DNA from 3 places in the Methylibium sp. T29 genome. Region 2 is predicted to be linked to each of the others. Evidence: predicted binding sites of a transcription regulator. Region 2 holds the regulator's gene; each other region holds the start of a gene.
What was found. Region 2 encodes FNR, which switches genes on or off when oxygen is low (the NO sensors DNR and NnrR bind a similar motif). Its sites were predicted from a motif close to TTGATNNNNATCAA; they were not measured.

Region 1: x551_RS16175 (OmpW family outer membrane protein) is a predicted target of FNR. The motif match lies at 4,970-4,983, and genes of this name have one in related genera.
Region 3: x551_RS15015 (fatty acid desaturase) is a predicted target of FNR. The motif match lies at 3,909-3,922, and genes of this name have one in related genera.

Annotation. Positions count from the first base shown of each region.
Region 1 is NZ_AZND01000170.1:117-6,784, reverse strand. It holds gene x551_RS16205 (VOC family protein) at 1-84, shown strand, start outside; gene x551_RS16200 (glutathione S-transferase) at 81-674, shown strand; S-adenosyl-L-homocysteine riboswitch at 742-819, shown strand; gene ahcY (adenosylhomocysteinase) at 891-2,324, shown strand; partial or broken gene x551_RS16190 (TlyA family RNA methyltransferase) at 2,422-3,203, shown strand; gene metF (methylenetetrahydrofolate reductase [NAD(P)H]) at 3,200-4,060, shown strand; gene x551_RS16180 (polyphosphate kinase 2 family protein) at 4,077-4,907, opposite strand; gene x551_RS16175 (OmpW family outer membrane protein) at 5,107-5,697, shown strand; partial or broken gene x551_RS16170 (5-formyltetrahydrofolate cyclo-ligase) at 5,710-6,322, opposite strand; partial or broken gene x551_RS16165 (TfoX/Sxy family protein) at 6,424-6,668, shown strand, end outside.
Region 2 is NZ_AZND01000134.1:310-8,532, forward strand. It holds partial or broken gene hemN (oxygen-independent coproporphyrinogen III oxidase) at 1-1,258, opposite strand, end outside; gene fnr (fumarate/nitrate reduction transcriptional regulator Fnr) at 1,426-2,166, shown strand; gene x551_RS14660 (hypothetical protein) at 2,197-2,451, opposite strand; gene x551_RS26165 (hypothetical protein) at 2,487-2,735, opposite strand; gene ccoG (cytochrome c oxidase accessory protein CcoG) at 2,760-4,244, opposite strand; gene ccoP (cytochrome-c oxidase, cbb3-type subunit III) at 4,276-5,199, opposite strand; gene x551_RS14680 (CcoQ/FixQ family Cbb3-type cytochrome c oxidase assembly chaperone) at 5,192-5,362, opposite strand; gene ccoO (cytochrome-c oxidase, cbb3-type subunit II) at 5,379-6,008, opposite strand; partial or broken gene ccoN (cytochrome-c oxidase, cbb3-type subunit I) at 6,031-7,463, opposite strand; gene ccoS (cbb3-type cytochrome oxidase assembly protein CcoS) at 7,543-7,773, opposite strand; partial or broken gene x551_RS14700 (heavy metal translocating P-type ATPase) at 7,763-8,223, opposite strand, start outside.
Region 3 is NZ_AZND01000141.1:535-8,359, reverse strand. It holds gene x551_RS15035 (DUF1428 domain-containing protein) at 1-238, shown strand, start outside; gene x551_RS15030 (LapA family protein) at 301-795, shown strand; partial or broken gene x551_RS15025 (1-aminocyclopropane-1-carboxylate deaminase) at 809-1,824, opposite strand; gene x551_RS15020 (Lrp/AsnC family transcriptional regulator) at 1,967-2,488, shown strand; gene x551_RS15015 (fatty acid desaturase) at 2,745-3,839, opposite strand; gene x551_RS15010 (multidrug effflux MFS transporter) at 4,036-5,250, shown strand; gene x551_RS15005 (hypothetical protein) at 5,264-5,608, opposite strand; gene x551_RS15000 (zinc ribbon domain-containing protein) at 5,709-6,059, opposite strand; partial or broken gene x551_RS14995 (acetamidase/formamidase family protein) at 6,079-6,705, opposite strand; partial or broken gene x551_RS14990 (ATP-binding protein) at 6,675-7,825, shown strand, end outside.

The DNA.
Region 1 (6,668 bases), on a different contig from region 2:
CGCCGGATCGCGCTGTTCATCCGCGACCCGGACGGCAACGTCCTCGAATTCGACCAACTGATCCCCCAAGGAGACACGGCATGAAGCTCTACGACCTGGAACTGTCCGGCAACTGCTACAAGGTGCGGCTGTTCGCGGCGCTGGCGGGCATCGACCTGGAGATCGTGCCGGTCGACTTCCTCGGCGGCGCGCACAAGCGGCCGCCGCTGACCGACCTCAACCCCTGGGGCGAGCTGCCGATTCTGGTCGATGGCGAGCGGGTGCTGCGCGACTCGCAGGCGATCCTGGTGCACCTGGCGGGCAGCTACGGCGGCGCCGCCTGGTGGCCGGCCGAGGCGCCGCTGCAGGCCGAGATCGTGCAGTGGCTGTCGACCGCGGCCAACGAGATCCAGAACGGCCCCGCGTCGGCGCGGCTGGTCGACCGCTTCGGCTACACGCTCGACAAGGCCGACACGCTGGCCCGGGCGGCCCGCATCCTGCCGCTGCTCGATGCCCACCTGGCCGACCACGCCTGGCTGGCGATCGGCCGACCGACCATCGCCGACTGCGCGATGTACCCGTACGTCGCGCTGGCGCCGGAGGGCGGGATCGACCTCGCGCCGTACCGGCACATCGCGCGCTGGATCGAGCGCGTCCGCGCCCTGCCGGGCTACCGGGCGATGCCGGGCACCTGAGCACGGCGGCCGGCCCGAGACCCTGCCGCGAACCGGGGATGGCGGGCAGACCGGCTAGAATCCGCCCACTTTCGAGGAGCGTTGCAACTCCCGCCCGGGAGCCAGGCTCGAAAGTCATCCCCCGATGCAACGGCGCTCACCCGCAGGCCCCCGCCGCCGGTGAGCACACCCTCTCCTGCGGCGTCCTGCGGTTTCCTGAATCACGGAGACCCGTCCATGAGCGCCGTCCTCAAGCCCACCCCCACCCACGATCACCACGTTGCCGACCTGTCGCTCGCCGACTGGGGTCGCAAGGAAATCAAGATCGCCGAGACCGAGATGCCCGGCCTGATGGCGATCCGCCAGGAATTCGCCGCAAGCCAGCCTCTGAAGGGTGCGCGCATCACCGGCTCGTTGCACATGACGATCCAGACCGCGGTGCTGGTGGAAACGCTGCAGGCGCTGGGCGCGCAGGTGCGCTGGGCCTCGTGCAACATCTTCTCCACGCAGGACCACGCCGCCGCCGCGCTGGTGGCGGCCGGCACGCCGGTGTTCGCCTACAAGGGCGAGACGCTCACGGACTACTGGGACTACACCCACCGCATCTTCGACTTCGGCGCCAAGGGAACGGACGGCGAAGGCCCAAACATGATCCTCGACGACGGCGGCGACGCGACGCTGCTGATGCACCTGGGCCAGAAGGCCGAGAAGGACCCGTCGGTGATTTCCAAGCCCACCAGCGAAGAGGAGACCTGCCTGTTCGCCGCGATCAAGGCCAAGCTGGCGCAGGACCCGACCTGGTACACGCGCAAGAGCGCCCAGATCATCGGCGTGACCGAGGAAACCACCACCGGCGTGCACCGCCTGAACGAGATGAGCGCGAAGGGCACGCTGCTGTTCCGCGCAATCAACGTCAACGACTCGGTGACCAAGAGCAAGTTCGACAACCTGTACGGCTGCCGCGAGTCGCTGGTCGACAGCATCAAGCGCGCGACCGACGTGATGATCGCCGGCAAGGTCGCCTGCGTGGCCGGCTACGGCGACGTGGGCAAGGGCTCGGCGCAGGCGCTGCGCGCGCTGAGCGCCCAGGTGTGGGTGACCGAGATCGACCCGATCAACGCACTGCAGGCCGCGATGGAAGGCTACAAGGTCGTGACGATGGAGTACGCCGCCGACAAGGCCGACATCTTCGTCAGCGCCACCGGCAACAAGAACGTGATCCGCTACGAGCACATGGCGGCGATGAAGGACGAGGCCATCGTCTGCAACATCGGCCACTTCGATAACGAGATCGACGTCGCCTCGCTCGAGAAGCTGAAGTGGGACGAGATCAAGCCGCAGGTCGACCACGTCGTCTTCCCGGACGGCAAGAAGATCACGCTGCTGGCCAAGGGCCGCCTCGTGAACCTGGGCTGCGCCACCGGACACCCGAGCTTCGTGATGAGCTCGTCGTTCGCCAACCAGACCATCGCGCAGATCGAGCTCTTCACGAAGAGCGCCGACTACCAGGCCGGCAAGGTCTACGTGCTGCCCAAGCACCTGGACGAGAAGGTGGCGCGCCTGCACCTGAAGAAGGTCGGCGCGATGCTGACCGAGCTGACTGACGAGCAGGCTGCGTACATCGGTGTCAGCAAGTCCGGTCCGTACAAGGCCGACACCTATCGGTATTGACACCCACCCCCGTTGCGGCTGCGCCGCTCCCCCTCGAAAGGGGCGACGCTGGCGGGCCGGCGGAGCCGGACCCGCGGCGTCCACTCGGTTCTATCTCATGCCAAGAGTTGATCAGTTGATTGTCCAGCGTGGGCTTGCGCCGACGCGTTCGGCGGCGCAGCGGTTGATCGACCGTGGCGCGGTCGAGCGGCGCGCGGCGGTCGACTGGGTGCGGCTGCGCAAATCCGGCGAGGACCTGCCGGAGGCCACCGAGCTGCGCATCACCGACGACGCCGAACTGCGCTGGGTGTCGCGCGCCGGGCTCAAGCTCGACGGCGCGCTGGCGCAGTGCGGCCTGGCGGTGACCGGCGTGACCGCGCTCGACGTCGGCCAGAGCACCGGCGGCTTCACCGAGGTGCTGCTGGCGCACGGCGCGGCGCACGTGGTGGGCGTCGATGTCGGTCGCGGCCAGCTGCATCCCTCGCTGCGCGGGCATGCGCAGGTCACCGTCCTCGAAGGCATCAACGCCCGCGGCCTGACGCGCGAGGCGCTGGGCACGGCCATGCCGGCCGGCGGCTTCGGCCTGGTCGTCGCCGACCTGAGCTTCATCCCGCTGACCACCGTGCTGCCGGCACTGGTGCCGCTGCTCGCGGCCGACGGCCACCTGCTCGCGCTGGTCAAGCCGCAGTTCGAGCTGCAGCCCAAGGACATCGGCAAGGGCGGCCTGGTGAAGAGCGCCGCCTCCTACGCGAGGTGCAGCGCAAGCTGCGGGCCACCTGCGGCGAACTGGGCCTGGACGTGACGGCGTGGCTGGACAGCGTGGTCGCCGGCGGCGACGGGAACCGCGAATTTTTCATCTGTGCCGTGCCTGCGGGCCGGCGGCTGGAGTCAGACACATGAGCGACACACCTTCCCTGAAGCTGCCGGTGCCGGTGAGCTTCGAGTTCTTCCCGCCCAACACCGAGGCCGGCAGCGAGAAGCTGAAGACCGTGGTGCGCGAGCTGGGCAGCGCGGCCCCCGAGTTCTTCAGCGTGACCTACGGTGCCGGCGGCTCGACGCGGGACCGCACGCTGTCGACGGTGCGCGACATCGCCGCACTGGGTTTCGAGGCGGCGCCGCACCTGTCGTGCGTCGGCTCGACGCGCGCCGGCATCGCCGAGATCCTGGCCTCCTACCGCGCGCAGAACATCCGGCGCCTGGTCGCGCTGCGCGGCGACCTGCCGAGCGGCACCGCGACGGCCGGCGAGTTCCGCTACGCGAACGAGCTGATCGCCTTCGTGCGCGAGACCCAGGGCACCGACCTGCGCATCGAGGTGGCCGCCTACCCCGAGTACCACCCGCAGCAGCGCTACGCGCGGCGCGACCTGCAGCACTTCGCCAACAAGATGAAGGCCGGCGCCGACGCGGCGATCACGCAGTTCTTCTACAACCCCGACGCCTACTTCCATTTCCTCGACGAGGTGCGCGCGCTGGGTGTCGACGCGCCGATCGTGCCGGGCATCATGCCGTTCCACAACTACGCGCGCATCGCGCAGTTCGCGATGCGCGACGGCATCGAGATCCCGCGCTGGGTGGCCCTGAAGATGGAGGGCTACATGGACGACGCCGCGTCGATCCGCGCCTTCGGCATCGAGGTGGTGTCGCGGCTGTGCGAGCGGCTGATCGCCGGCGGTGCCCCGGCCATCCACTTCTACACGCTCAACCAGTCGGCGCTGACGCTGGAGGTCTGCCGCCGGCTCGCGTCGGCGCGCGGCTGAAACGCGCGCGGCGCGCTCAGACCACGCGCACTGCCGCCGGGTCGAAGTCGGGCTTCGGCGGCTTGAGCTTCATGCCCGCCAGCGCCTGCGCGACCAGCGTCGCGATCATCAGGTTGCGGTTGCTCTTGCTGTCGGCCGGCACCACGTGCCAGGGCGCGCAGGCGGTCGAGGTGGCCGCCAGCGCGGTTTCGTAGGCGGCCAGGTAGGCCCTCCACTTCGAGCGCGTCTCGAGGTCGCCGACCTGGAATTTCCAGCGCTTGGCGGGGTCGTCCAGACGCGCCTGCAGCCGTTCGCGCTGCTCGTCCTTCGAGATGTGCAGGAAGCACTTGACGAGGGTCGTGCCGCTGTCGTGCAGCAGGCGCTCGAAGGCGTTGATGTGGGCCAGCCGGCGTTGGCGCTCGGCGGCGTCGATCCAGCCTTCGACGAAGGGCACCAGCACGTCTTCGTAATGGCTGCGGTTGAACACCACCACCTCGCCGGCGCGCGGCACCACCGCATGCACGCGCCACAGGAAGTCGTGCGCGCGCTCCACCTCGGTGGGCGCCTTGAAGGCCGCCACGCGCACGCCGAGCGGGCTGCACTGGCGGAACACCGAGCGCGCGGTGCCGTCCTTGCCCGAGGTGTCCATGCCCTGCAGCACCAGCAGCAGCTTGGGCGGTCGGCCGGCACTGCCGTTGGCGTAGAGCAGGTCCTGCAGGCGGTCGATCTCGATCGCCAGTTCGGCGAGCCGCGCATCGTCGGCCTCGCGGCTGCTGCTGGCGGCCGGCCGCGCACCGGGGTCGATGTCCTTGAGCCGCAGCTTGCGGCCGACGCGGTAGGTCTTCAGGTAGGCGGTCGAGCGGGCCATCGCGACTCCTGGGAAGGCGGTGCGGCGACTGTAGCGCCGCGTGCACACCGCGACGCGTCGGGTTGATCTGCCTCAGAAAGCCGCAGCGGCTTCAACGCTGCGCGCCCGCGCGCTTGAGCCAACGCAAGCCGCGGCGTCCCGCCACGCACTGCAATGCACGGGCGGGAAGCTCCCCGTGCATTCCGGAGTGAAGCTCATCATGAAGAAGAAGACCCTCGCCGCCCTCGCCCTCGCCGCCCTCGGTGGCGCCGCGGCCGCCGCACCGACCGGCGGCGACTGGCTGGTGCGCGTGCGCGCGCTGCACCTCGACCCGGCCAACAAGGACAGCACCGGCGTCGGCCTGGCCATCGACAGCAAGACCTTCCCCGAACTCGACATCAGCTACTTCTTCACGCCGAACTGGGCCGCCGAACTGGTGCTGACCTATCCGCAGAAGCAGGACGTGAGTGCCTCCGGCACGCGCATCGGCAGCCTCAAGCACCTGCCGCCGACGCTGTCGCTGCAGTACCACTTCCTGCCCGGCGCGGCGGTCCAGCCCTACCTCGGCGCGGGCATCAACTACACGCGCTTCTCGTCGGTCGACTTGCCGGCGCCGTTCAGCATCGAGAAGAACAGCGTGGGCCTGTCGGTGGGTGCCGGCGTGGACGTGCCGCTCGGCGACCGGCTGGTGCTGAACCTGGATGTAAAGAAGGTGCAGATCCGCACCGACGTGTCGGCTGCGGGGGTGAAGGCGGGGACCTTCAAGGTCGACCCGGTGCTGTTCGGCGTCGGGCTCGGCTGGCGCTTCTGAGGCGGCGCGCGATCAGTCTTCGCGCGACCAGGCGACGCCGTCCTCGGTGAGCATGGCGTCGAGCGGGATGTCGTGCGGCTCGCCCTCGAGCCAGTCGATGTAGCCGTGCCGGTAGCCGATGCCGACCGTGAACGGCCGCGGCTCCAGGGCCGCCAGCGTGCGGTCGTAGAAGCCGCCGCCGTAGCCGAGCCGCAGGCCCTTCGGGCCGAAGCCGACGCAGGGCACCAGCAACAGCGTCGGCATCACGAGGTCGGTGCCCTTGGGCTTGGGGGATGTCGTAGGCATCCTCCTCCATCGGGCAGCCGGGGTACCACTGGTGGAAGCGCAGCTGCTTGGTCTGGCGGTTCATCACCGGCAGGCCGATCCGGCGCGGCGGGCCCTCGCCGGTACCGTGTCCGGCACCCTCGGTCCAGCGGTGCAGCGACGGCAGGGGATCGAACTCGCCCTTGATGGCCCAGTATGCGCCGACCGTCACGTCCTCGCGCTGCGTGAGCCACACCCGCAGCACGCCCTGCAGCTGTTCGGCACGCTCCAGGCGATCGGTCAGGCTCTGCCGCTCGGCCTGCAGCATGCGACGCAGTTGCGCCTTGTCCGGCCGGCTCATCGGGTCGTAGGGCAGGGTCATGGGCGGGTCCGTGGCGGGCTGGCGTGGCGTGTCATCGAGGCAGCCCGGATTTTGCCCCGCAGGATGGCCTGCGCCCCAAGGTCGCTGCCTACACTGTGGCAATGGCCCCACCCCGCGACGAATTTGCTGCGCACTGCGTCGAGTTGCTGTCATCCGTGGGACCGGCGCATGCGAAGCGCATGTTCGGTGGCCACGGCCTCTACCTCGACGGGCTGATGATCGGTCTGATCGCCGCCGACCAGCTCTACCTCAAGACCGACGCGCAGACGTTGCCGCAGTGGCGAGACGCCGGCGGGCGGGCCTTCGTCTACGAAAGTTCGCGCGCCGGCGTGGTGCGGACCGCCAC
Region 2 (8,223 bases):
CGAAGTAGCGGCGGAAATCGAGCAGGTGGGCCAGTTCGATGGATTCGAACACCACCCGCCCCTGGCACATCAGCGCCATGATCACCGAGCGGCGCACCACATCGTCCCGCGTCAGCACGAGGCCGCGCACCACCGGCAGTTCCCCGGAGCGCAGGGCGTCCTGGTACTCCGGCAGCGTCTTCGCGTTCTGGCTGTAGGTCGCGCCGATGCGGCCGATGGCCGAGACGCCCAGGCCGATCAGGTCGCAGTCGGGCTGGGTGCTGTAGCCCTGGAAATTGCGGTGCAGCCGGCCCTGCCGCTTGGCCGCGGCCAGCGCGTCACCCGGCAGGGCGAAGTGGTCCATGCCGATGTAGTCGTAGCCGTGCGCCAGGAAGGCGGCGATCGCGTTCGACAGCATCGTCACGCGCTGGGCGGTGCCCGGCAGGTCTGCCGCATGGATGCGCCGCTGCGGCTTGAAGCGCTGCGGCAGATGCGCATAGCTGTAGAGCGCCACGCGGTCCGGCCGCAACCGCGCCACCTGCTCCACCGTCCGGGCCAGCGAGGCCGGGGTCTGCTTGGGCAAGCCGTGGATCAGGTCGACGTTGATCGAATCGAAGCCCAATGCGCGCGCGCTGGCGATCAGCGCCTCCACCTGCTCGGCCGGCTGCACGCGGTGCACCGCGTGCTGCACTTCGGGGTCGAAGTCCTGCACGCCGAAGCTCAGGCGGTTGAAGCCCAGCGCCTTCAGGTGCGAAAGCCGCGAGGCACTGACGGTGCGCGGGTCGACCTCGATCGAGCATTCGGCCTGCGGCTGCAGGTCGAAGGCGCCGCGCAGCAGGGCCATCAGCTGCGACAGCTCCGCATCGTCCAGGAAGGTCGGCGTACCGCCGCCGAGGTGCAGCTGACTGACGCGCTGGCGGCTGCCGATCACGTCCTGGTGCAATGCCACCTCGCGGCCCAGCCACTCCAGGTACTCGGTGCCGCGCCGGTGCTGCCGGGTGATCACCTTGTTGCAGGCGCAGTAGTAGCAGACCGACTCGCAGAATGGGATGTGGACGTAGATCGACAGCGGTGTGCCGCCGCCCACCGCGCCGGCCGCCGGGGCGCCGCTGCGGCGCTGGCCCAGGGCCTGCCGGTACTGAGCGGGGCCGAAGGCCTCCACGAAGCGGTCGGCAGTCGGGTAGGAGGTGTAGCGCGGCCCACCGGCGTCCAGACGACTCAGGAGTTCCTCGCTCGGCGCAGCCGGTTCCAGCATGTCGGTCAGGGTCGGAGGGGGCATGTCCGGACTGTGCCGAGGGCCTCTCACCGGGCTCTTGATCTGGGTCAAGGCCGGTCGCCGGCGGCCTCCGACAATCCACGCACAGCTTGAGGTCGATCATGCAACTTGCCCCTCACGACACTGCCGCCGACTCACATGCTCCATCGCGGGTGGCGCACAAGATCATAATGAAGCGCATGGAACGTGAACCGATCCGCATCGAGGCCCTCAAGGTCGCATGCTCCAGTTGCAACCTGCGCGAGCTCTGCCTGCCGGTGGGGCTGTCGGACGACGATCTCGACCACCTCGACCAGCTGGTCGGCAGCCGCCGCCCCGTGAAGCGCGGCGACACGCTGTTCCACGCCGGGGATCGCTTCGAGTCGCTTTATGCGGTGCGCACCGGCTTCTTCAAGACCTGCGTGTCCGCCGACGACGGCCGCGACCAGGTGACCGGCTTCCAGATGGCCGGCGAACTGCTGGGACTGGACGGCATCAGCACCGACCGCCATGCCTGCGACGCGGTGGCGCTGGAGGACTCCCAGGTCTGCCAGATCCCCTACTCGCAGCTCGAGAAGCTGTCGCGCGAATCCACGCCGCTGCAGCACCAGTTCCACAAGATCATGAGCCGCGAGATCGTGCGCGACCACGGCGTGATGCTGCTGCTCGGCAGCATGCGGGCCGAGGAGCGGCTCGCGGCCTTCCTGCTGAACCTCACGCAGCGCCTGCAGGCACGCGGCTTCTCGGCCTCGTCGCTCGTGCTGCGCATGACGCGCGAGGAGATCGGCAGCTACCTCGGTCTCAAGCTGGAGACCGTGAGCCGCACCTTCTCGAAGTTCCAGGACGAAGGTCTGCTCGAGGTGAAGCAGCGCGACATCCGCGTGCTCGACGAATCCGGGCTGCGCCGGCTCGTCAACGGCCCGGCCTGCTGAAGGTTCGCCGCCTGCCTCGCCCGGCGCGACTCAGGGCCAGCGGCGCGGCTCGGTATTGGCCGGCTCCGGCGTTGCCAGTAGCAGCGTCAACATCGACGTCAGCGCGCACACGGTCCAGAACGCGAAGAAGGCCAGCGTGTAGACGCCAGCCGGCGACACCGTCTCCAGCGCGCGCCCGACCCAGCCGTTCAGTTCCGCCGGGTCGGCTGCGCTGAACACCAGGACCTCCAGCACACCCGCCATCAGGAACGACGGCCAGGCGATCCACAGCGTGCGTTGTCTCATCGTCGCGAGCTCCGGGTCGACGGGCGGCACCACGCTCAGCGCTCGGGGCGCGGCGTGGCCGCATGATTGCGCGCCTGCACTGCCGGCGTGTCGCTGCCCAGCGGTTCGCTGCTGCGGCTGAGCACCGGGTCGCTGCCACGCACGGCGATCACGGCAGTGACGATGCCAGCCACCACGACCGCCAGCGGGCCGCCCAGCACCAGCCACAGCATGGGCTCGCGCCACCAGGGCAGCGGCCGCTCAGGCGCGGGCGTCGGGCGGGTTGCGTTCTCGTTCGGGGTCATGGGTTGCTCCGGAGAGGGCCGCGTTCAGCGCGGCACGACGAAGGTGGATTTCTCGGACACGCTGGCCGCCGGCTGCATGCCGTCGGCCTCGCGGATGATCTCGAAGCGCAGGGGGTGGGCGCCGGGGCCCAGGGCCGCGGCGCTCTGCGGCGGCACTTGCACCGCGACAGGCACCCAGCGCGACTCGGCCGGGGCCAGCCGCACCTCGTCACGCACCTGCGCCTGCGCGCCGGCGATGCCGCTCACCACCACCCGGTAGCGCTGCTCCGACTCGGTGGCGTTCATGATCTGCAACCGGTAGACATTCTCGATGCGCCCTTCGTCGACCAGCCTTGCCAACGTACCGCGGTCGCGCACCACGTCGACGCGCATCGGGCTGCGCAGCACGAGACTGGTGACGAAGCCGACCGAGATCAGCAGCAGGATCACGCCGTAGACCAGCACGCGCGGACGGAACACACGCCGCCAGTCCAGCCTGCTCTGCCCGGCAGCCAGGCCGTTCTGCGTCGCATAGCGGATCAGTCCGCGCGGATACGCCATCTTGTCCATCACGCCGTTGCACACGTCGATGCAGGCGGCACAACCGATGCACTCGTATTGCAGCCCCTCGCGGATGTCGATGCCGGTCGGGCAGACCTGCACGCACAGCGTGCAGTCGATGCAGTCGCCTTTGCCCTGGGCGGCCAGCGCGTCGTGCGCCAGGCTGCGCGGGCGCGAGCCGCGCGGCTCTCCGCGCCCGCCGTCATAGCTGATGATCAGGGTGTCGTGGTCGAACATCGCGCTCTGGAAGCGCGCGTACGGGCACATGTACTTGCACACCTGCTCGCGCATGAAGCCGGCGTTGCCATAGGTCGCGAAGCCGTAGAACAGCACCCAGAACGCTTCCCAGGGGCCGGGCCCGGCCGACCCCGGGCCGGCCAGACCGATCAGCGCGAGCACCTCGCCGCCCAGTTCGCGGATCGGCGTGAAGTAGCCGACGAAGGTGAAGCCAGTCCACAGGCCGATCGCCAGCCACACCGCGTGCTTGGCCGACCGGCGGGCCAGCTTCGCGGCGCCCCAGGGCGCGGCATCGAGCTTCAGGCGCGCCTGGCGGTCGCCTTCGATATGGTGCTCGACCCACATGAAGATCTCGGTGTAGACCGTCTGCGGGCAGGCGTAGCCGCACCACAGGCGGCCTGCCACCGCGGTGAACAGGAACAGCCCGTAAGCCGACAGGATGAGCAGGCCCGTCAGGTAGATGAAGTCCTGCGGGTAGAGCACCAGGTCGAAGATGTAGAAGCGCCGTGCGCCCAGGTCGAACAGCACCGCCGGGCGGCCGTTCCAGGGCAGCCAGGGCAGCCCGTAGAACACCAGCTGCGTGAGCCACACCAGCGCCCAGCGCCACGCAGCGAACCAGCCATGCACCGAACGCGCGTGGATGGTCGCCTGCTTCGCATACAGCGAGACCATCTCGCCGGTGTCGTCGGACACCGGCGCGATCGGGATCACGCGTGACGCCGGTCGACTCATCGACAACTCGCGCCAGGGCGGCGGCGGTGACTCATTTCGCTGCGGCCGTTGTCGTGGCCCCGCCGTTCGAGAGCCCCCAGACGTAGGCGGCGAGCACCTGGATCTGCGCATCGCTCAGCCGCCCGGCGTGCGCCGGCATCACGTTGGTCTTGCCTTCGTTGATCATCCGGACCACCGCCTCCTCGCCCCAGCCGTGCAGCCAGATCCGATCGCTGAGGTTGGGCGCGCCGAGCGCCGGGTTGCCCTTGCCGCCCGGGCCGTGGCAGGCTGCGCAGGCCGTGAACTTGGTGCGTCCGATCTGGGCCGCGATGCTGTCGTGCGGGCTGCCCGAAAGGCTCAGCACGTAGTTCGCGACGTTGCGCACATCGTCGGCGCTGCCGACTGCCGCCGCCATCGGCGGCATCATGCCCTGGCGCCCCTGGGCAATCGATTGCGCAATCTGCTCGGGCGACCCGCCGTGCAGCCAGTCGGTATCGGTCAGGTTCGGAAAACCCTTGCTGCCCCGCGCGTCGGAACCGTGGCACTGCGCGCAGTTGTTGATGAACAGCCGCTCGCCCAGCGCATGGGCCTGCGGGTCACGCGCCAGTTCGGCGGCCGACATCGTGGTGAAGCGCGCGTAGAGAGGCTCCACTTGGGCGCGACCGCGCGCCATCTCCGATTCGTACTCCGACTGCGAGGTCCAGCGCAGCTGGCCTGGGTGGGTGCCCAGCCCCGGATAGAGCACCAGATAGAGCGCACCGAACAACACCGTCAGCACGAACAGACCCATCCACCACAGCGGCAGCGGGTTGTTCAGCTCGCGCAGATCCTCGTCCCAGACATGGCCGGTGGTGTTGTCGCCGGCCATCACCTTACGGCGGCTGGCGATGAACAGCAGCACCAGGCACGCCGCGAGGCCGGCGATCGTGACGATGGCGATGAACAGCGGCCAACCGACCGCGACGAAATCACTCATGACGGCCCCCCAGCCGGGTTGCGGCCTCGTCGGCCGCGAACGGCAGACGGGCAGCTTCTTCGAAGCTCTCATTGCGCCGACGCGACAAGGTCCAGGCGACGATGCCGATGAAGACCAGGAAGGACAGCAGCGTCACGGCTGCCCGCAATTCGTTCAGGCTCATTTCGTGCGTCCCCTTCTCACTTCACCGCGGTGCCGAGCACCTGGAGATAGGCCACGAGCGCGTCGAGCTCGGTCTTGCCCTTGACGTCCTCGCCGGCCTGCGCCAGCTCGGCGTCGGTGTACGGCGCGCCCAGGGCGCGCAGCGCGCGCAGCTTTCCAGGCATCTCGGCCGGATCGAGCGCCGCCTTGGCGAGCCAGGGATAGGCGGGCATGTTGGACTCGGGCACCAGGTCGCGCGGGTTCGCGAGGTGCAGGCGATGCCACTCGTCGCTGTAGCGCCCGCCAACCCGGTGCAGGTCGGGACCGGTGCGCTTGCTGCCCCACTGGAACGGCCGGTCGTAGACGAACTCGCCCGCCACCGAGTAGTGGCCGTAGCGCAGCGTCTCGGCGCGGAACGGCCGGATCATCTGCGAGTGGCAGTTGTAGCAACCCTCGCGCACGTAGACGTCGCGGCCGGCCACCTGCAGGGCCGTGTAGGGCTTGAGGCCGGGCACCGGCTCGGTGGTGCTGCGCTGGAAGAACAGCGGCACGATCTCGACCAGGCCGCCGACAGCCACCACCACCAGGATCAGCACGATCATCAGCCAGTTGGTAGTCTCGATGCGCTCGTGGCCACGGGCCGGCGCTGCGTTGTGTTCGTTGCTCATGTCATCGGGTCCTCGGCAGGGTTCAGGCGCGCGCCAGCGCGGTGGGCACCGGCACAAGCGCGCGGCGGCCCGCCTTCACGGTCATCACCACGTTCCAGGCCATCAGCAGCATCCCGCTCAGGTACAGCAGGCCGCCGAGCAGGCGCACCACGTAGAACGGAAAGGTCGCCTTCACGCTCTCGACGAAGCTGTAGACCAGCGTGCCGTCAGGTTGATGGCGCGCCACATCAGGCCCTGCATCACGCCGGCGATCCACATCGCGGCGATGTAGAGCACGACGCCGATGGTCGCGATCCAGAAGTGCAGCTCGATCGCCCGCACGCTGTACATCTCCTTGCGGCCGAACATGCGCGGGATCAGGTAGTACAGCGAGCCCATCGAGATGAAGCCCACCCAGCCGAGCGCGCCGCTGTGCACGTGTCCGACGGTCCAATCGGTGTAGTGGGAGAGCGCGTTGACGGTCTTGATCGACATCATCGGCCCCTCGAAGGTCGACATGCCGTAGAACGACAGCGAGACGATCAGGAACTTCAGGATCGGGTCGTCGCGCAGCTTGTGCCAGGCACCGCTGAGGGTCATGATCCCGTTGATCATGCCGCCCCAGCTGGGCGCCAGCAGCACCAGCGAGAACACCATGCCCACGCTCTGCGCCCAGTCGGGCAAGGCGGTGTAGTGCAGGTGGTGGGGGCCTGCCCACATGTAGGTGAAGATCAGTGCCCAGAAGTGCACGATCGACAGCCGGTAGCTGTACACCGGGCGCTCGGCCTGCTTGGGGATGTAGTAGTACATCATCCCGAGGAAGCCGGCCGTCAGGAAGAAGCCCACCGCATTGTGGCCGTACCACCACTGCACCATCGCATCCTGCACGCCGGCGTAGGCGGAGTAGCTCTTGGTCAGACTCACCGGCAGCGCCGCGCTGTTCACCAGGTGCAGCAGCGCCACCGTCAGGATGAAGGCGCCGAAGAACCAGTTGGCCACGTAGATGTGGCGCACCTTGCGGATGCCGATGGTGCCGAAGAACACCACCGCGTAGGCCACCCACACCAGCGTGATCAGGATGTCGATCGGCCACTCGAGTTCCGCGTACTCCTTGCCGCTGGTCATGCCCAGCGGCAGCGTGACCGCCGCCAGCACGATCACCGCCTGCCAGCCCCAGAAGGTGAAGTGCGCGAGCGCCGGCGCGAACAACCGGACCTGGCAGGTGCGCTGCACCACGTGAAAGGAGGTGGCCATCAGCGCGCAACCGCCGAACGCGAAGATCACGGCGTTGGTATGCAGCGGCCGCAGCCGCCCGTAGCTCAGCCAGGGAATGCCGAAGTTGAGTTCCGGCCACGTGAGCTGCGCTGCGATCAGCACGCCCACCGCCATGCCGACCACGCCCCACAGCACGGCCGCCAGCGCGAACTGCGTGACCACACGATCCTCGTAGACCGGCGCTGCTCCCTGGGCCGCCATTGCGTTCATCGAACTCTCCTCGCATCCTGTCGATGACAGGGAGTGTCCGAACCGGAGCCTTGATGCGGCTTGACGCCGGTCAAGCTTCGGTCGATGCGTGCGCGTTCGGGTCGGCCGCCGTGGCGGGCGCGCCGCAGGCGCCGGGCTCTTCCAGCACCCGGGTGGCCTCGCGCTCGAGGTCGTCGAACTGGCCGTGGTGCACCGCCCAGGCGAAGACACCGAGCACGACCAGCGCAAGCAGCACCGAAATCGGCAAAAGCAGGTAAAGGCTGTCCATCCGGTCCGCCGTCCCTTTGTGTTCAGCGCGCAAGGCGCAGCGCGTTGCCGACCACGACGAGCGAACTGAGCGCCATGCCCAGCCCAGCAGCCCACGGCGGCAGCCAGCCCAGCAGGGCCAGCGGCACGCAGACCGCGTTGTAGCCTGCCGCCCAGGCCAGGTTCTGGCGCACGACGGCGGCACAGCGACGTGCGACGCCACGCGCATGGGCAATCTCACCGAGCCGGCTGCCCAGCACCACGATGTCGGCGCGCTGCTGCGCGAGCGCCGCGCCGTGGCCGAGCGCGACGGACACGTCGGCCTGGGCCAGCACCGGGCCGTCGTTCAGGCCGTCGCCCACCATCAGGACGCGGTGCCCCTGGCGCTGCAGTGCGCGCAGGCTGGCCAGCTTGTCCTGCGGCGTCGCGTCGTGCCGTGCATCCGCGAGGCCCAGACGCTGGGCCACCGCCTGCACGGCCCCCGCGCGATCGCCCGAGAGCAGGC
Region 3 (7,825 bases), on a different contig from region 2:
GGAGTGCTGGGGCGACGACGTGCCGGAAGGCAAGCTCACGTCGTTTCCGATGGCGGTGAAGCGCAAGGACGACGAGACCGTGGTGTTCTCGTGGATCACCTGGCCCGACCGCCAGACGCGCGACAGCGGCATGGAGAAGTCCATGGCCGATCCGCGCTTGAAGGATGGCATGGACCAATGCCCCTTCGACGCCCAGCGCATGATCTTCGGCGGCTTCCAGGTGATCGTCGAGGCCTGAGCCGCGCCGGGGCGGCCTCGGTGTATGGTCGGCCCCCCGACATGCACCGAGGAGCCGCATCGATGAACCTTCGCGCACTGGCGATTGCCGCGGCCGTGGCCGCGCTGGGGCTGTTCGCCCTGCTCAACTGGCCCGCGATCACGGCGCCGACCGCGCTGACCCTGGGCTTCGCCGAGGTGAACGCGCCGCTCGGCCTGATCCTGCTGGCGGCCAGCGGCGTGCTGGTGGCGCTGTTCCTGGTCTACATCGTGTTCCAGCAGGCCGGCGTGATCATGGAAGCCCGCCGCACCGCGAAGGAACTCAAGTCGCACCGCGAGCTGGCCGACACCGCCGAGGCCTCGCGCTTCACCGAGCTGCGCGCCTTCCTCGACGGCGAGCTGCGCCGGATGGAGGCGCAGGGCGCCGCCACCACGCGCGAGCTGGGTGCGCGCATCGAACAGCTGGAGCGCCAGCTGCAGGAGCAGCTCGCCGAGTCCACCCGCACGCTGTCGGCCTACGTAGGCGAGGTGGACGACAAGCTCGACCGCCTGTTGCCGCCGCCGCAGCTGCCGCGCTAGCCGCGGCGCCGCCTCAGCCGTTGCGGAACAGAAAGCTGTAGGCGTTGAGCGCCGGCACGCCGCCGAGGTGGGCGTACAGCACCCTGGAGCCGGCGGGGAACTCGCCGCGCCTCACCTTGTCGATCATGCCCTGCATCGACTTGCCCTCGTACACCGGTCGGTGAGCATGCCTTCCTGGCGTGCGCACAGGCGGATGGCGTCGAGCGTGCCCTCGCTCGGCAGGCCGTACTCGGGGCCGCCGTAGCGGGTGTCGAGCACCACGTCCTGCGCGGTGATCTCGCGGCCCAGGCCCACCAGCTCGGCCGTGTTCTGCGCGATGCGCAGGATCTGCGCGTGGGTCTGCTCGGGCTTGGCCGAGGCGTCGATGCCGATCACGCGCTCGGCCCGGCCGTCGGCCGCGAAGCCCACCACCATGCCGGCCTGCGTGCTGCCGGTCACCGAGCAGACCACGATGTAGTCGAACTTGAAGCCGAGCTCGGCCTCCTGCGCCCGCACCTCCTCGGCGAAGCCGACGAAGCCCAGGCCGCCGAGCCGGTGCTCGGAGCAGCCGGCGGGAATGGGGAAGGGCTTGCCGCCAGCGGCCCGCACGTCGGCCATCGCCTGCTCCCAGCTCGGGCGGATGCCGATGTCGAAGCCAGCGGCGTCGAGCCGCACGTCGGCGCCGAGGATGCGTGACATCTCGATGTTGCCGACGCGGTCGTACACCGCGTCGGCGTAGTTGACCCAGTTCTCCTGCACCAGCACGCACTTCATGCCGAGGTGGGCCGCCACCGCGGCGACCTGGCGCGTCTGGTTGGACTGGATGCCGCCGATCGACACCAGCGTGTCGCAGCCCTGCGCCAGCGCCTCGGGGATCAGGTACTCGAGCTTGCGGGTCTTGTTGCCGCCGAAGGCGAGGCCGCTGTTGCAGTCCTCGCGCTTGGCGTAGAGCTCGACCTGGCCGCCGAGGTGCGCACTCAGGCGCTTGAGCGGCTGGATGGGCGTGGGCCCGAAGGTGAGCGGATGGCGAGGGAAGCGCTGGAGGTTCATGGCGGGGTTCCTGCGAGGGCGAAGACGATGGTCGTCATCTTAGGAAAATTGCCTGAAACCAGGGTTGCAAAGAAGTCCGTTATTGCGCAGCATAGAAAGGCCGACCGGCCTGAATTAAGCTTTGAATTGCTCGAAATAAAAAATGTGCGCAACAAAAGTTCGTCAACGTGTCGCGCCCTCTCGTGCGACGACACCACCGCCCCCGGCGAGCCTGGACCGCACCGACAAGGCCATCCTGCGCGCGCTGCAGCGCGACGCTTCGGTGTCGAACGTGGCGCTGGCCGCGAAGGTGAACCTCAGCGCGCCGGCCTGCCTGCGCCGCGTCGAGCGGCTCAAGCAGGCGGGGCTGATCAAGGGCATCGTCGCGCTGCTGAACCCGGCCGCGCTGGATGCCGGCATGCTGGTGATGATCGGCGTGGTGCTGGACCGCTCCACACCCGATTCCTTCGCCGACTTCGAGAAGGCCGCCGCCCGGGTGTCGGGCTGCATGGAGTGCCACGTGGTGACCGGCGAGTTCGACTACTTCATGCTGGTGCGCACGCGCGACAACGACAGCTTCAATCGCCTGCATGCCGAGCAGCTGCTGCACCTGCCGGGCGTGCGGCAGATCCGCTCGTTCATGGTGCTCAAGCAGGTGCTGTCGACGACGCAGTTTCCGGTTTGATAGGCGGTTGCGTTCGAACAGACGAGATGGGTGCGCGTCTGGCGCGAGATCAGGCCGGCGGGGCGCTCTGGTGCGCTCATGTCCCCCGCCGCCCGCCCCTGCAGGCCGGGCGGCTCCTCCTCTACTTCGCTTCGCAGAGCGCCCCACCGGCCTGATCCACCACCGTCATGGGTGTTCGCCGTCGCAGCTCACATTTGTGTCGGCCACTCGATGGCCTCTGCCACCCCACACATCGACGACGCGCAACGCAAACGCTTCACCCCGCAGCCAACGGCGTGCTGGTCCGGCGACCCGAAAAGTCGGTCCAGCAACCCGCCTCGAAGTCGTAGAGCTTGCAGCGCCGCGCGGTGTCGGCGTACCAGCGCCACGAGAACGGCTGCACGACGATGTGCCCCGCGAGTCGCTCCTCCAACAGCTTCTGTGCCCGCTTCAGCCGGTACAGCGGCACGCTCATGTCCACGTGGTGCGCGGTGTGCTCCATGATGTGGTGCAGCGCGCTGCCCATGAAGGAGCGGAAGGTCAGGTGCACCGTGGTGGACACGAAGGGCTGGGCGTCCGCCCAGCGCCGCTTGTCCTCGTACCACGCCACGCCGGTGTGCGTGTGGTGCACGTAGACCACGAAGCCGATCATGCCGTTCCAGAACACGAAGGGCAGCACGAAGCCCGTCAGCACCAGCAACGTGGCCGACTGGCCGGTGGCCGCCGCGGCCGCCACCAGGCCGGCGATCCATGCCGCCGCGCCCGCGACCACCAGCACGCCGTCCCAGAAGAATGCCGCGCGCCGCGTCGGCATGGTGCGCCGGTTCGGGAACAGCAGCCGGTTCCACCAGATCTCCACCAGGTAGTAGAGCCAGGGTGCCCAGCCGCTGCGGTACACGCGCTCGAGCCTGCGCCGCCAGCGCGGCAGCGCGCGGTAGGCCTCGAGCGTGCGCGGCTCCCAGACGAAGTCGAAGCCCTTCAGGTTGGTGTAGCCGTGGTGCACCACGTTGTGCCCCACCTCCCACAGGCTGTAGGGCGTGAGCGAGGGCAGGAACACCAGGCGGCCGAGCCAGCGGTTCAGCCGACGGTGCGGCGTGAGGCTCTGGTGGCAGGCGTCGTGGCCGAGGATGAACAGGCGGCCGATCACGAAGCCGGCCGCCATGCCGGCCAGCAGCTTCATCGGCAGCGTCTCGAACGCCACGGTGGCGGTCAGTGCGGCGCCCAGCAGCAGCAGGTCGACGAGCGTCAGCGCGAGCGCGTAGGCCGTGCTGCGCGAGGCCAGCGGCGCCAGCCAGGCGCGGATCAGCTTGCGGTGGGGGATGGCGCTCGGGGCGGCGGACGGGGGCGCGAGGTCGGGACAGGCAGCAGGCATCGGAGGCGGGTGGCGCGAACGCAGGCGGATCGGAACGCCGAAGGCTAGGGCCGCGGGCGGGGGCTGTCCTTGACGGCGGTCAAGCGGGCGCGCCGGACGTGTGCGCTCGTTGCCCGTGCGCGCACGCCGCGCACGCGATTCGGGATGATCGGCGGCTTCGGCGCTGGCGGCTGCCGCGTCCCCTCTTCCTTCCCCGATGAATTCGACTTTCCTGCGCAGGGCCCTGGTGCTGGGCCTGCTGTCCTCGATCGGTCCGTTCGCGATCGACATGTACCTGCCCGCGCTGCCGGCTATCGGCAGCGCGCTGCAGGCCGACGTGCACGCGGTGCAGATGAGCCTGATGGCATTCTTCGTGTCGTTCGCGATCAGCCAGCTGGTCTACGGCCCGGCCTCCGACATGTTCGGCCGCAAGCCGCCGCTGTACGTCGGCATCGGGCTGTTCATCGTCGGCAGCGTGGGCTGCGCGCTCGCGCCCGACATCGGTTGGCTGATCGCCTTCCGTTTCCTGCAGGGCCTGGGCGGCGGCGCGCCGATCGTGGTGCCGCGCGCCATCGTGCGCGACCTGCACACCGGCGTGGAGGCCACGCGGCTGATGTCGCTGCTGCTGCTGGTGTTCAGCGTGTCGCCCATCCTCGCGCCACTGATCGGCAGCTTCGTGATCGACGCCGCCGGCTGGCGCGCGATCTTCTGGGCCGTCACCGGCATCGGCGTGGTGGGCCTGCTGCTGGTGGCGCTGACGCTGGAGGAGACGCGGCCTGCCTCGCAGCGCACACAGAGCGATGTGGCGAGCACGCTGCGCGCCTTCGCGCTGCTGCTGCGCGACCGGCATTTCCTGGGGCTCACCGCGATCGGGGCCTTCGGCATGGCCAGCTTCTTCATCTTCCTGGCCAACTCGTCGTTCGTCTTCATCGGCCACTACGGGCTGACGCCGCGCGAGTACAGCCTGGCGTTCAGCGTGAACGCGGCCTCGTTCATCGGCGTGTCGCAGTTCGCCGGCCGGCTGACGGCACGCTTCGGCCTCGCGAGCATCGTGCGGGTGGCGGTGCTGGGCTTCGCGCTGTCGCTGGGTGCGCTGCTGGCGTTCAACCTGGCCGGCATCGACCGGCTCGACGTGATGATCGTCGTCATGCTCGTCGGCTACGGCTTCCTCGGCTTGGTGGTGCCCACCACCTCGGTGATGGCGCTCGACGACCACGGCGAGATCGCCGGTGCCGCGTCGGCGCTGATGGGCACGCTGCAGCTGGTGCTCGGTGCCGTGGTGATCGCGCTGATGAGCGGCTTCGCCGACGGCAGCGCGCGGCCGATGGTGGCCGGCATGGCGGCCGCGGCGCTGTGCGCGCTGCTGCTGACCTGGCTGACGCTGGGCGGGCGTCGGTCGGCTGCGTCCGCGGCGACGCGGCCCTGCAGCTGAGCCGTCGCGACGCTCAGTCGGACGGCGAGGACGAGGACGCGCCCGAGCCGCCGACCGACTTGAGCTTCTGCCCGCCGCTCTCGATCACCTCGCCGGTCTTGCGCACGCCCTTGCGGACCGCGCGGCCGGTGGCCTCGGCGCCGGTCTCGATGGCTTCGCCGGCCTTGTGCGCGCCGCGCTCGATCGCGGCGCCGGTCTTCTTCGCGCCACGCTCGATGGCTTCGCCGGTCTTGACCGCGGCGTTCGACACGGCTTCGCCGGTCGCGCTCGCGGCCTGTTTCACCTTGGATGGTTCCTCTGCGGTCACGGCGGCCGCGCAGGCGATCAGGGCAACGGCGATGACGGGGGTCTTGCGCATTGGCTCGCTCCTCGCGGACGGTGCGCCGGCGTCCCGCGGGGCGCCGGCCAGTCGCGATTCTGCGCGAACCGGTCGCGCTGCCTGTCGCAGGGTGTGTCCGTCAGTGGCTGATCATCCACGGCCGCTTGCTCGGGAAGGCCTTGGCGCCGTTGGCCGCGGTCACCGTGGCGCCGCGCCGCGTGGACGCGCCGGAGGAGCAGCAGCCGCAGCCCGACGGGTGCCGCAGGCGCTGGTAGTCGCGCGAGCTCTTCGGCTCATGTCGCGCGCGCTCGTTGACCTCGATCGCGCTGCGGGTGCTGCCGGCCATCAGCGCCAGCCGTGGCGCGCTGACGAAGACGCGCGGCGACTCGCGCTGGCAGTCGGGGCAGGTGGCCGGCTCGTTGCGGGCGGACAGCGTGCGGAAGGCGTCGAAGCCGCCGCACGCGGGGCAGGCGTAGTCGTAGGTGGGCATGGCGGCGGCCTCGGGGGACTCAGAGGTCGGGCGACAGCGGCATGTCGATCGAGCCGTCGAGGTACTTCACCGGCCCGGCGGCGCTGGGGTTGATGTCGAAGTCGAAGATCTGCGTCGGCAGCCACAGCGTCGCGCAGGCGTTCGGGATGTCGACCACGCCGCTGATGTGCCCCTGCACCGGCGCCGTGCCGAGGATGGAGTGCGCCTGCGCGCCGGAGTAGCCGAACTTCTTCAGGTACTCGATGGCGTTCAGGCAAGCCTGGCGGTAGGCCACGTGGACGTCGAGGTAGTGCTGCTGGCCGTGCTCGTCGACGGAGATGCCCTCGAAGATGATGTAGTCGTTGTAGTGCGGCGTGATCGGGCTGGGCTTGAAGATCGGGTTCTTGATGCCGTACTTGGCCATGCCGCCCTTGATCAGGCTCACCTTCATGTGCACCCAGCCGGCCATCTCGATCGCGCCGCAGAAGGTGATCTCGCCGTCGCCCTGGCTGAAGTGCAGGTCGCCCACGCTGAGGCCGGCGCCGTCCACGTACACCGGGAAGTAGATCTTGGAGCCGCGTGACAGGTCCTTGATGTCGCAGTTGCCGCCGTGCTCGCGCGGCGGCACGGTGCGCGCACCTGATGGGGCTGATCGACGGCCTGCTCGACCTGGCCCGCATCGAGGCTGGCCGGTTGCGGCTGGAGCCGGCGGCGCTGCCGCTGCCGGCCTTCCTGGACGAGCTGGTGCGCATGGTGCAGCCGCAGGCGCAGGCCAAGCGCCTGGCCTTCGTCTACACGCACAGCGGCCGCATGCCCGCGTGGGTGCACGCCGACGCCAAGCGGCTGCGGCAGATCCTGATCAACCTGCTGAGCAACGCGGTGCGCTTCACCGACGAGGGCACGGTGACGCTGCACGTCGACTGCCGGCGCGAGGTGGTGCGCTTCGACGTGGTGGACACCGGCATCGGCATCGCGCCGCAGGACCAGCAGCGCATCTTCATGCCCTTCGAGCGCGGCGCGGCGGGGCGCCGGCGTGGCGAGCCCGGCACCGGCCTGGGCCTCACCATCACGGCGCTGCTCACCTCGCTGATGGGCGGCGAGCTCGGACTCGTCAGCGCACCCGGGCGCGGCAGCACCTTCAGCGTGCGGCTCTACCTCCGCGAGGTGAGCGACCCCGGCCCGCAGGCCGAAGCGCCGCGCCAGGTGGGCGGCTACGTGGGTCCGAGGCGCACGCTGCTGGTGGTGGACGACCAGCCGGTGCAGCGCCAGATGCTGGCCGGCATGCTGGCGCCGCTGGGCTTCGTGCTGCGCGAGGCGGCCAGCGGCAGCGAGTGCCTCGACAGCCTGCGCGAGGCGGTGCCCGACGCAATCCTGCTCGACATCACGATGGACTACCTCGACGGCTGGCAGACCGCGCGGCTGGTGCGCGACGCCGGCTACACGCTGCCGATCCTGATCGTCTCGGCCAACATGTTCGAGAACCAGCCGAGCGCCTGCTGGCCGCGCAATGCCAGGCCTTCATCGGCAAGCCGGTGATCGAGTCGGAACTGATCGCGACGCTGCAGCGCCACCTCGGCATCGAGTGGATCGCCGCGCACGCGTCGACCCTGCCGCCACTGCCGCCGGAGGCCCCGGCCGACCTGCGCCGCCTGCCGGCCGAGGCGCGCACCGAGCTCTTGCGGCTGGCGCAGATCGGCCACGTGCACGGCCTGCGGCGTCAGCTCGACGCGATCGAGGCCAGCGATGCGCGGCATGCCGCGGCCTGTGCGCGGCTGCGCGCCTGCCTC